Regions from separate parts of the Virgibacillus sp. L01 genome, predicted to be linked through region 2. Evidence: riboswitches for the same ligand, from Rfam matches in the RefSeq annotation. Region 2 holds a riboswitch; each other region holds the start of a gene.

Region 1 (3,287 bases), on a different contig from region 2:
AAATAATCTAGTGATTTCAACAATCACGTTTGTTGCTTTCTCCATGTTATCGACTGAAATATATTCAAATTTCCCGTGGTAGTTTTCACCGCCAGTGAAGATGTTTGGTGTCGGCAAGCCCATATAGGAAAGCTGTGATCCATCTGTGCCGCCGCGAACTGGTTTTACAAGGGGATCAATGTTCAAATTTATCATAGCTTCATAGGCAATATCAACAATTTCTTTTACAGGCTCAATTTTTTCGCGCATGTTGTAATATTGATCAGCCATTTCCAGTTCTGCACAATTTTCGCCATAGTCTTCGTTAATGTCATTCGTAAATTTACGCATTGTTTCTTTTCTGGATTTAAAATTATCTTTGTCAAAATCACGAATGATATAAGTTACAACAGTTTTCTCGACATCACCATGAACGGAAATTAAGTGGTAAAAGCCTTCGTACTTTTCTGTATGCTCAGGTGATTCGTGTTGGGGGAATTTGCTGATGAATTCCGCTGCCAATTTTCCGGCATTAACCATTTTATTCTTAGAAGTTCCAGGGTGCACACTGTTGCCTTTAAAGGTAACTCTGGCAGCTGCAGCGTTAAAGCTCTCATACTGTAATTCTCCCAATGGGCCACCATCGACGGTATATGCATATGGAGCATTAAATCGTTCCACATCAAACTTGTTAGGGCCGCGTCCGATTTCTTCGTCAGGTGTAAAGGCAACACGTATGTCTCCATGTTTAATCTCTGGGTGATTGATTAAGTAATCCATCGCAGTCATAATCTCAGTTATTCCTGCTTTATTATCTGCACCAAGCAAGGTTGTCCCGTCTGTAGTGATCAGGGTGTGACCCTTGTAGCCTGGGAGCTCGGGGAAATCTTTAGCAGTTAAAGCAACTCCTAAATCTTTGTTCAATGTAAGGTCGTTCCCATCAAAGTTTTCCACAACTTTTGGATTCACACCTTTGCCGGTGAAATCAGTAGCAGTATCCAGATGCGCCAGGAATCCAATTGCGGGTACTACTTTATCTGAATTTGATGGCAGTGTCGCCATTACATATGCGTTGTCATCGACTGTTACATCAGTCATACCAATTGTCTTCAGCTCATCTACTAGTAAGTTAGCAAGTTGAAATTGACCTGGTGTAGACGGGGTATCTTTATTGCTTTCATCAGACTGTGTATCAATCTTCACATATCTAGTTAGGCGTTCGATTAGATCTTTTTTCATATATACATCATCTCCTATATAGCTTTATTAATTTTAGCATAAAACATCATGCGGCAGTAGTCAGAATTTAGTATTAATAATATTTTTCTGAAATTTATGTTGACTTTTTATTCTTTACGGCATAGAATAATCATCAACAATTTCATAAAAATTATCAATTTTTCTTATCTAGAGAGGTGGAGGGAAAGGCCCTAGGAAACCTCGGCAACAGGTTTAATAAATACTGTGCCAACTCCTACAGACTATAGGTCTGGAAGATAAGAAGAGCTAACAACTAGTATATTAGTGAAGCCCTCTTCTTATTTTTTGATAAGAAGGGGGTTTTTTGATGCTGTTATCTGTCCAATTCCAATATAAGCTTTTTGATTTCATGTAAAAAATAATTTTTGGTGGAGGGATAAAGTTTGAATAACAATTTAGTTACCTATAGTGATTTCAATGGAGCCCCGTTTGAAGATTGGCTTCCGACTGACGACACTAAAGGAGCATCCAGTATTATCGATTGGGCCTATGATTCATTTGGAAACTCTCTCGTGTACGCTTGTAGTTTTGGTGCTGAAGGTATTGTTTTAATTGATTTAATTTCAAAAGTAAAAGAGGATGCAGAGATTGTCTTTCTTGATACGGGGATACATTTTCAGGAAACATACGATCTTATTGAAAAGGTAAAGAAAAGGTATCCCTCGCTGCGCATTCATTTAAAAAAACCAAAATTGACGTTAGATGAGCAAGCAGAACAACATGGATCGGCACTCTGGAAACGCGAGCCCAACCAATGTTGTTACATTAGAAAGATAAAGCCGCTTGAAGAAGCGTTAAGTGGGGTTCCAGCTTGGATCTCTGGTCTACGAAGAGAACAATCAGCAAGTCGTAAGGAAACAGATTTTATTAATAAGGACGAGAAATTTAAATCTATCAAGGTATGCCCTCTAATTCATTGGACCTGGGAAGACGTTTGGGATTATATCCGACTAAACGACTTGGATTACAATGAATTACATGATCAGGGATATCCGAGTATCGGTTGTATTCCATGTACATTTTCTGTAAGTGACTCCGACGATACACGAGCAGGTAGGTGGGTAGGATTTAATAAAACAGAGTGTGGCATTCATGGTTCTGACTAATAACACTGATATCAAGTAGGCCTGGGTCAGATGATGATTTTGGAGGTCCAGAGCTATTTTTCAGAAAACAAGGCATGACAAAAATACCAATAAATTAAAAAACCATTCTTTTGTGAGGTGAATATTTTTTGCAATTACAGGTGAAAAACAGCCCATTTAATCAAGAACAAATAGAGTCTCTAAATCGCCTTTTGCCTACATTAACGGAAGCACAAAAAGCGTGGCTTAGTGGTTATATGATGGCTTCTGGACCAACTGAGTCTCAGCTGGCTGATGGTGGTGCTGATAAGAATCAACTAGGTGTCAAAGTATCATCTGAAGTGGGTCGGGCCACTTCAAGAGAAATAACGGTTCTTTTTGGATCTGAAACCGGAAATGGGCAACAACTTGCTGAGGAATTGAAGCAGAAGTTAGAAGATGATGGCCATAGGGTGACTCTCTCATCAATGGATGATTTCAAGCCTAAGGAACTAAAAAAAGTCCAAGATTTATTGATTGTGACGGCTACTCACGGAGAAGGGGATCCACCTGATAATGCCATATCTTTCAATGAATTCATAAATAGTAGAAAAGCACCTAAATTGCCAGGTCTGCGTTTTTCGGTACTTTCATTGGGAGACCAGTCCTACGAGTTCTTCTGTCAGACTGGGCAGGATCTTGATAAAAGACTGGAGGAATTAGGTGGTGAGCGGATTTACCCGCGAGTAGATTGTGATGTTGACTTTGACGATGATGCTTCAGAGTGGATAGAAGGTGTCTTACGATCGTTGCGTGATACACTTGAGGCCCAATCGGCTACTCAAACAGCCTTAACTGAAGCAGGGACAGAAGTGAAGGCGTCGTCTTATTCAAGAACAAATCCTTTTAAAGCTGAGATCTTGGATAATTTACAGCTAAATGCACGTGGGTCGAACAAAGAAACCCGCCACCTTGAATTATCGC
Region 2 (3,287 bases):
CAAGTACTGAACCAAATCGAATAGCATTGTAAATTTGTGGTTCTTTATCCTGAGACAGATTGATACATTTTGCGTAGCAGCCACCTTCAATGTTAAAAACACCATTTGGACTCCATCCATGTTCATCATCGCCAATTAAACGGCGGTATGGATCAGCAGATAATGTTGTTTTACCAGTTCCGGATAGACCGAAGAACAATGCAACATCACCTTCCTGGCCAACATTCGCTGAGCAATGCATGGATAAAATGTCGCGTTGTGGCAATAGGTAATTCATTATCGAAAAAATGGATTTCTTGATTTCACCAGCATACTCGGTACCACCAATTAAAATGATTCGTTTTTTAAACGATATCAGGATAAACGTTTCAGAATTTGTCCCATCCACCTCTGGATCTGCTTTGTATGTAGGAGCAGACACAACAGTGAATTCGGATTGATGGGTCTTTAATTCTTCATCTGTCGGCGTAATGAATAATTGGCGAGCAAATAAATTATGCCATGCATATTCGTTTATAACCTCGATGGGCAAGCGGTACTTTTCATCAGCACCAGCATATCCTTTAAATTGAAATAGCTCTTCCTTGTTCTTTAAATAGGTGATAACTTTCTCGTAAAGTCTTTCGAATGACGCTTCATCTATTGCTTGATTCACCAAACCCCAATCGATAAATTCTTCACAAATATCGTCACGTACAATGAATTTGTCTTTGGGAGAACGGCCAGTATATTCACCAGTAGTCGCACAAACCGCTCCTGTTGCGGTTAGCATACCTTCTTTACGTGATAAAATCTTTTCAACTAAATTAGGTACAGCAAGGTTTTTTTGTAAATTATTATGCGAAAGTAAATCTTTTAAAAATAGTGATTGTTCCACCGTTTTCATTTGTAATACCTACCTTTTTGATGGATTTGTATGGAAAGGCGATAACGTTCAATTATCTAATTATCTAAATCTAATCATTAGTATAACACATTAATCAAAATAGTCCATACTAATAATGTGATTATTTATATGAATTTTTAGTGGCAATCGTGTATGTGACTAGCAAATAGTTGACATCGCAAGGCTATTTCGATACGATAATTGTCGAACGGACACTCTCTTATTCAGAGTTGGTGGAGGGACAGACCCTGTGAAGCCCGGCAACCGTCACATTAGTGAAAAGGTGCTAATCTGGTGCAAGGATGTATCCTTGAACAATAAGAGCGAAAGGCCACAATTCCTTTCCTCATGAATGCAGGGAAGGTTTTTTGTTTGCAGTTTGGAAAGTTTAAATTTTTTCGTACTGTATAAGCCGGGTTTTCTAATTAAAACATATTTTAATAATGGACATATACTGAAAAGATAGAGTTCCGTACCATAAGTTTAGGGGAGGATTTAGCCAAATGGCTTCGAATCGTCGGTTATTTACATCTGAATCTGTAACGGAAGGACACCCTGATAAAATTTGTGATCAGATATCAGATGCAATTTTAGATGAAATTTTATCAAGTGATCCAAATGCCAGGGTAGCATGTGAAACAACTGTGACAACAGGGTTAGTATTAGTGTCAGGAGAGATTACTACTTCTACATATGTAGATATTCCTGCTATTGTACGTCAAACAATTAAAGATATCGGATATACAAGGGCAAAATTTGGCTTTGATGCTGATACATGTGCAGTACTTACAGCGATTGACGAACAATCTGCTGATATTGCTGGTGGAGTGGACAATGCTTTAGAATCTCGTCAAGGTAAAATGAGTGATGAGGAAATCGCCTCAATTGGAGCGGGTGATCAAGGGCTTATGTTTGGCTTTGCCTGTAATGAAACAGAGGAATTAATGCCTTTAGCAATTTCGCTGGCACATAAATTGGCAAAGCGGTTAGCATATGCGCGTAAAGAGAACATATTGGATTACTTGCGTCCCGATGGTAAAACACAGGTAACTGTTGAATATGACGAACATGATAATCCTGTAAAGGTGGATACCATTGTTATTTCAACGCAACATCATCAGGATATAGCTTCAGAACAAATAGAGAAAGACTTGATCGAACATGTGATTCGTCCCGTTGTACCAGCGAATCTGCTGGATGAATCAACAAAGTATTTCATTAACCCGACAGGTCGCTTTGTTATTGGTGGCCCACAAGGGGATGCAGGCTTGACAGGTCGTAAAATAATTGTTGACACATATGGCGGCTATGCGCGCCATGGCGGAGGTGCGTTCAGCGGGAAGGACTCCACTAAGGTAGATCGTTCCGGCGCATACGCAGCTCGTTATGTAGCCAAGAATATTGTAGCAGCGGATCTTGCAAAAACGTGTGAAGTTCAAATAGCCTATGCAATTGGAGTTGCTGAACCGGTTTCCATTGCAATCGATACTTTTGGAACTGGTGTTGTGAGTGAAGAAGCTTTGGTTACAGCGGTTCGCAAGTTATTTGATTTGCGTCCAGCCGGTATTATTCGAATGCTCGACTTACAACGTCCAATATTCAGGAATACTGCAGCATACGGGCATTTTGGCAGAACAGATATCCTTTTCCCTTGGGAGAAAACAGATAAAGTAGAAGAATTGCAAGCATTAGTTAAAAAATAATAGGTGAAAGTAGAAAGGTATTGCTCATGCAATATCTTTTTTTATTTGGCGAAAACTTTTAATTGATTTTACTCGTATATATAGTAGGAACGTTTTGAAGGGAGTGTGTAAGTCATTGAATGAGAACGAGTCCAAACTTATTAAGAAAATAAAGAAAGGTGATCAGCAAGCCTTTAAGCGTTTATATGAAAAACACGTAGACTATGCACTTCGAACAGCCTACTCGATTACGAAAAACAGAAGCGATGCCTCGGACATTGTTCAAGAGACATTTATTAAAATCTACCGTAATATTGAATCTTTTGATGTGAAGCGACCATTTAAACCGTGGTTTTATCAAATATTATTAAATGAAAGCAGGAGTTATATATCGAAAAGGTCTAAACAGGCAATCAATATTGAATCGGATCGGTTACTCGACCAGTTACACCGTAATGCCGAGAACAAGCGGCAATATGATGAGTTGGAGCTGGGGCTGGATGAACTAGATGATAAGGATCGTACAATCCTGACATTAAAGTATTTAAATGGCTTTACCGAGAAGGAAATTGCCAAGATGCTAGACGCAAATGTTAATACGATAAAGTCAAGGCTTTATAAAGGAAGAAAACGGTTAAAAGTTGCGATGGGAGGGATGAAGGATGAATGAAAAAGAGTTGGATAAAAAAATAGAAGATAAACTTACAAAAAATACAAAC
Region 3 (3,287 bases), on a different contig from region 2:
TGAAAAATAAATACAATAATTACGATAAATATAGTACAAATAAACACAACATCAAACATTCGCCGCTGGAAACCAAAAAAGTATGCATAATTCCCAAGACCACCAGCGCCTATAACTCCTGCCATTGCCGTATAGCCAATTAAGGCAATAGCAGTTACAGTAAGCCCTGAGACAAGTGCGGGCATTGACTCTGGTAATAACACACGAAAAATAATTGTACGTGTCTTTGCGCCCATTGATTTCGCTGCTTCGACTACGCCTTTATCGACTTCCTTCAGTGCAATCTCTACAAGTCTTCCGTAGAATGGCGCAGCACCAATGATCAACGCTGGTAAAGCTGCATTCGGCCCCCGTATAGTCCCAATCAAAAAGTCAGTAAAGGGGAACAAAAGTAATATTAAAATAATAAATGGAATCGCTCGGAATACGTTTACGATTGATGCCACAATTAAATTCAGAAATTTATTTTGCCAAATCCCCCCTCTCATTGTCAGGTAAAGCAGTAATCCCAACAGTATACCTAAGATAAACGTTCCAAATAATGAAAGGATGGTCATGTAAAAGGTTTCGTAAGTAGCAACCCATAAATCCTCCATATTCAAATTTGGGAAAAGATTAGTTAGCATCGCGAACCACCTCCACTTCCACTGAGGTCTCATTTGTTATAAAGTTTATTCCTTTATCAATTTCACTCAACTCGCCATCAACCTGTACAAATAGTGTTCCATAAGCACCACGTTGCGTTTGAGTGATTTTTCCCTGCAATATGTTGATATCAATTGCAAATCTTTTGGCGACTTGACTAATTAATGCCTGGTTTGTTGTTTCACCAACAAAATGGAGACGGATAATTTTACCACTGTCATAGGTATCAATTAAATGGGCTACACCATCATCTTCTTCGTTCGTACCCATCACCTGTTCAACAAATTTCTTCGTAACAGATTTCTTCGGCTGTAAAAATACATCCAGCACATCACCTTGCTCAACGATCTTACCTTCTTCCATTACTGCAACCTGATTACATATTTTGCGAATCACATGCATTTCATGGGTGATCAGAATAACCGTTAAACCAAGCTTTTGATTGATATCCACTAACAAATCCAATATCGCATTGGTTGTTTCCGGATCGAGTGCTGATGTTGCTTCATCACACAGTAATACTTTAGGATTATTCGCTAGTGACCTCGCTATACCAACACGCTGTTTCTGACCGCCACTTAACTGAGAAGGATAAGCACTTTCTCTTCCTGTAAGGCCGACCAATTCAATTAACTCCTGAACACGTTCATCACGCTCTTTTTTTGACACGCCTGCAATCTCCAATGGAAATGCAATATTATCTTTAACGGTCCGTGACCACAATAGATTAAAATGTTGAAAAATCATGCCTATTTCCTGACGTGCTAACCGAAGCTGTTTTGAATTTAATGCAGTCACTTCCTGCTGATCAATTACTATTTTCCCACCTGTTGGTTCTTCAAGCCGATTTAATAATCTTACAAATGTGCTTTTTCCAGCACCACTATACCCAATGACACCAAAAATTTCTCCTTCGTTTATATCAAGGGTTAAATCTTCCACTGCTGTAATGTTGCTTTTATTTGATTTAAAGACTTTACTTAAACCCTCTATTGAAATCACAAGTATTCCTCCTTTGTCATCCACTATTATGCCCTACTAAATAAGAAAAACGCCTTTCTGTAAGAGAACAGAAAGACGTAATATATGTAGTCTTTACGTTCCCTTATCTGTCAAAGCAGTTGCTTTGCAGGAGTTGGCACCTTTCAAATAAAAAACATTTGAGGTTGCCGCGGTTTCATAGGGCCAGCCCCTCCACCGCTCAAGATAAGAGATATAAACTATTTAATTGAAATTCGATAATCTAGATAATAGCACGCATATTAGCATGTGTCAATAAAATTATTCATCTGAAAATAAAGATGGTTCGTAGTCCGTTAGGTAGCTATATATATTGGCAATTGATTTAAATGCGTAGATTTTTTCTTTGATCTCGTTACCATCCTTTATTAATAAGCATGGTACACTTTCAATTTCATTATCCTGCATAAACTCCGGGTGCAGCGAGGCATTCATGCTATGAAAAATATCCTGTTTATGAACCGATTCAATCTTATCCAGCATCGATTTTGCCAATGCACATGTCCCACAAAATGGTGTATAAATATATAATAAATAATGCTCTTGTCCTAATTGTTCCTCATTAATCTGTTGCAATACTACCACCCTAAATCAAGAATATGGGATTAACCTCGATTCGCTTGCCTATCAAGGCAGTTGCAAGTATGTTTTCGGGAGTTGTTGCCACTTCACGATACTCGCTGCTCACATAAATGTGCTCAGCATGTGGTAGCTCACGCGTTAACTGTTTGCGCAGTTTTATCCCTGAACTATCCTCATCAACTAAAATATAAACATCCCTATTATCCAAATCATACGTTTCCAACAGCTCATCAAATCGTTCAACACCGAGTGTCCCATTCGTACAAATCACTTCAACATTATCTGTTATCACCCGTTTGACCTGTTTTTTATCAGTTAGTCCCTCAACAATGATAACTTTTTCTACTTCATTTGTCATCATTACATGCACTCCTTACATTTAATTCTCTGAATGCATTAATCATTAATTTTACTACTTATTTCAATTCACATCCAATAATTAGTTGAATCTCTGTATAGAGTCCTTCATTACTCAAAATAAAGCAGTAATTCCAAATTACTTGTAAATATGCCAGCCCTGTTATTTCATATGCAGGTAGACGTTTTAAGTTCCATTCAAAGACTGCTATGAATTTACGAACGATAACACATTAGTTCGTAACATTAATCGATAAATAATGACTAAATCAAATTGACTCGTATAGGTAGTTTATGCCCAAACTATATTATTAAGTATGAAAATGAAAAAAGGTTATTTAATTAAATGACTGTTGCAATTGACGATTGATATAGAATGCTACACAGACTAGGGGTGATCGATTCGTAGTATTCAGTATAGCCTCTAACCAGGCAGTTGGAATAGTTAAAGATCCTTTTGAAAACAACTAAAAAAAAGACCGACTTTACCAGATTACAGTGTACAGTCAGTCTTATTAACAGGATTAATCTTCCTCAATTATTTCCTGATATTGTTCAGCAGATAGTAGATTATTTAGCTCTGAATCGTCAGATGGCTCCAATACAACCATCCATGCTTTTTCATATGGTGATTCATTAACATATTCAGGGCTATCCTCTAATTCTTCGTTGATTTCAACAAC

Evidence for each region. Region 2 has a riboswitch for S-adenosylmethionine ahead of metK (methionine adenosyltransferase). Riboswitches for the same ligand answer to the same signal wherever they lie in the genome.
Region 1: linked by a shared signal. The riboswitch ahead of ACTWQM_RS11135 (phosphoadenylyl-sulfate reductase) and the one ahead of metK (methionine adenosyltransferase) in region 2 are both predicted to bind S-adenosylmethionine.
Region 3: linked by a shared signal. The riboswitch ahead of ACTWQM_RS18600 (methionine ABC transporter ATP-binding protein) and the one ahead of metK (methionine adenosyltransferase) in region 2 are both predicted to bind S-adenosylmethionine.

What each region holds. Positions count from the first base shown of each region.
Region 1 covers NZ_JBQQCP010000005.1:123,197-126,483, reverse strand. The annotation lists gene pepT (peptidase T) at 1-1,218, opposite strand, end outside; SAM riboswitch class I at 1,380-1,482, shown strand; gene ACTWQM_RS11135 (phosphoadenylyl-sulfate reductase) at 1,623-2,345, shown strand; gene ACTWQM_RS11130 (assimilatory sulfite reductase (NADPH) flavoprotein subunit) at 2,474-3,287, shown strand, end outside.
Region 2 covers NZ_JBQQCP010000018.1:16,151-19,437, forward strand. The annotation lists gene pckA (phosphoenolpyruvate carboxykinase (ATP)) at 1-886, opposite strand, end outside; SAM riboswitch class I at 1,104-1,210, shown strand; gene metK (methionine adenosyltransferase) at 1,390-2,589, shown strand; gene ACTWQM_RS19710 (RNA polymerase sigma factor) at 2,705-3,238, shown strand; gene ACTWQM_RS19715 (hypothetical protein) at 3,231-3,287, shown strand, end outside.
Region 3 covers NZ_JBQQCP010000013.1:73,355-76,641, forward strand. The annotation lists gene ACTWQM_RS18595 (methionine ABC transporter permease) at 1-626, opposite strand, end outside; gene ACTWQM_RS18600 (methionine ABC transporter ATP-binding protein) at 616-1,647, opposite strand; SAM riboswitch class I at 1,748-1,858, opposite strand; gene ACTWQM_RS18605 (thioredoxin family protein) at 1,927-2,241, opposite strand; gene ACTWQM_RS18610 (toprim domain-containing protein) at 2,252-2,605, opposite strand; gene gcvH (glycine cleavage system protein GcvH) at 3,129-3,287, opposite strand, start outside.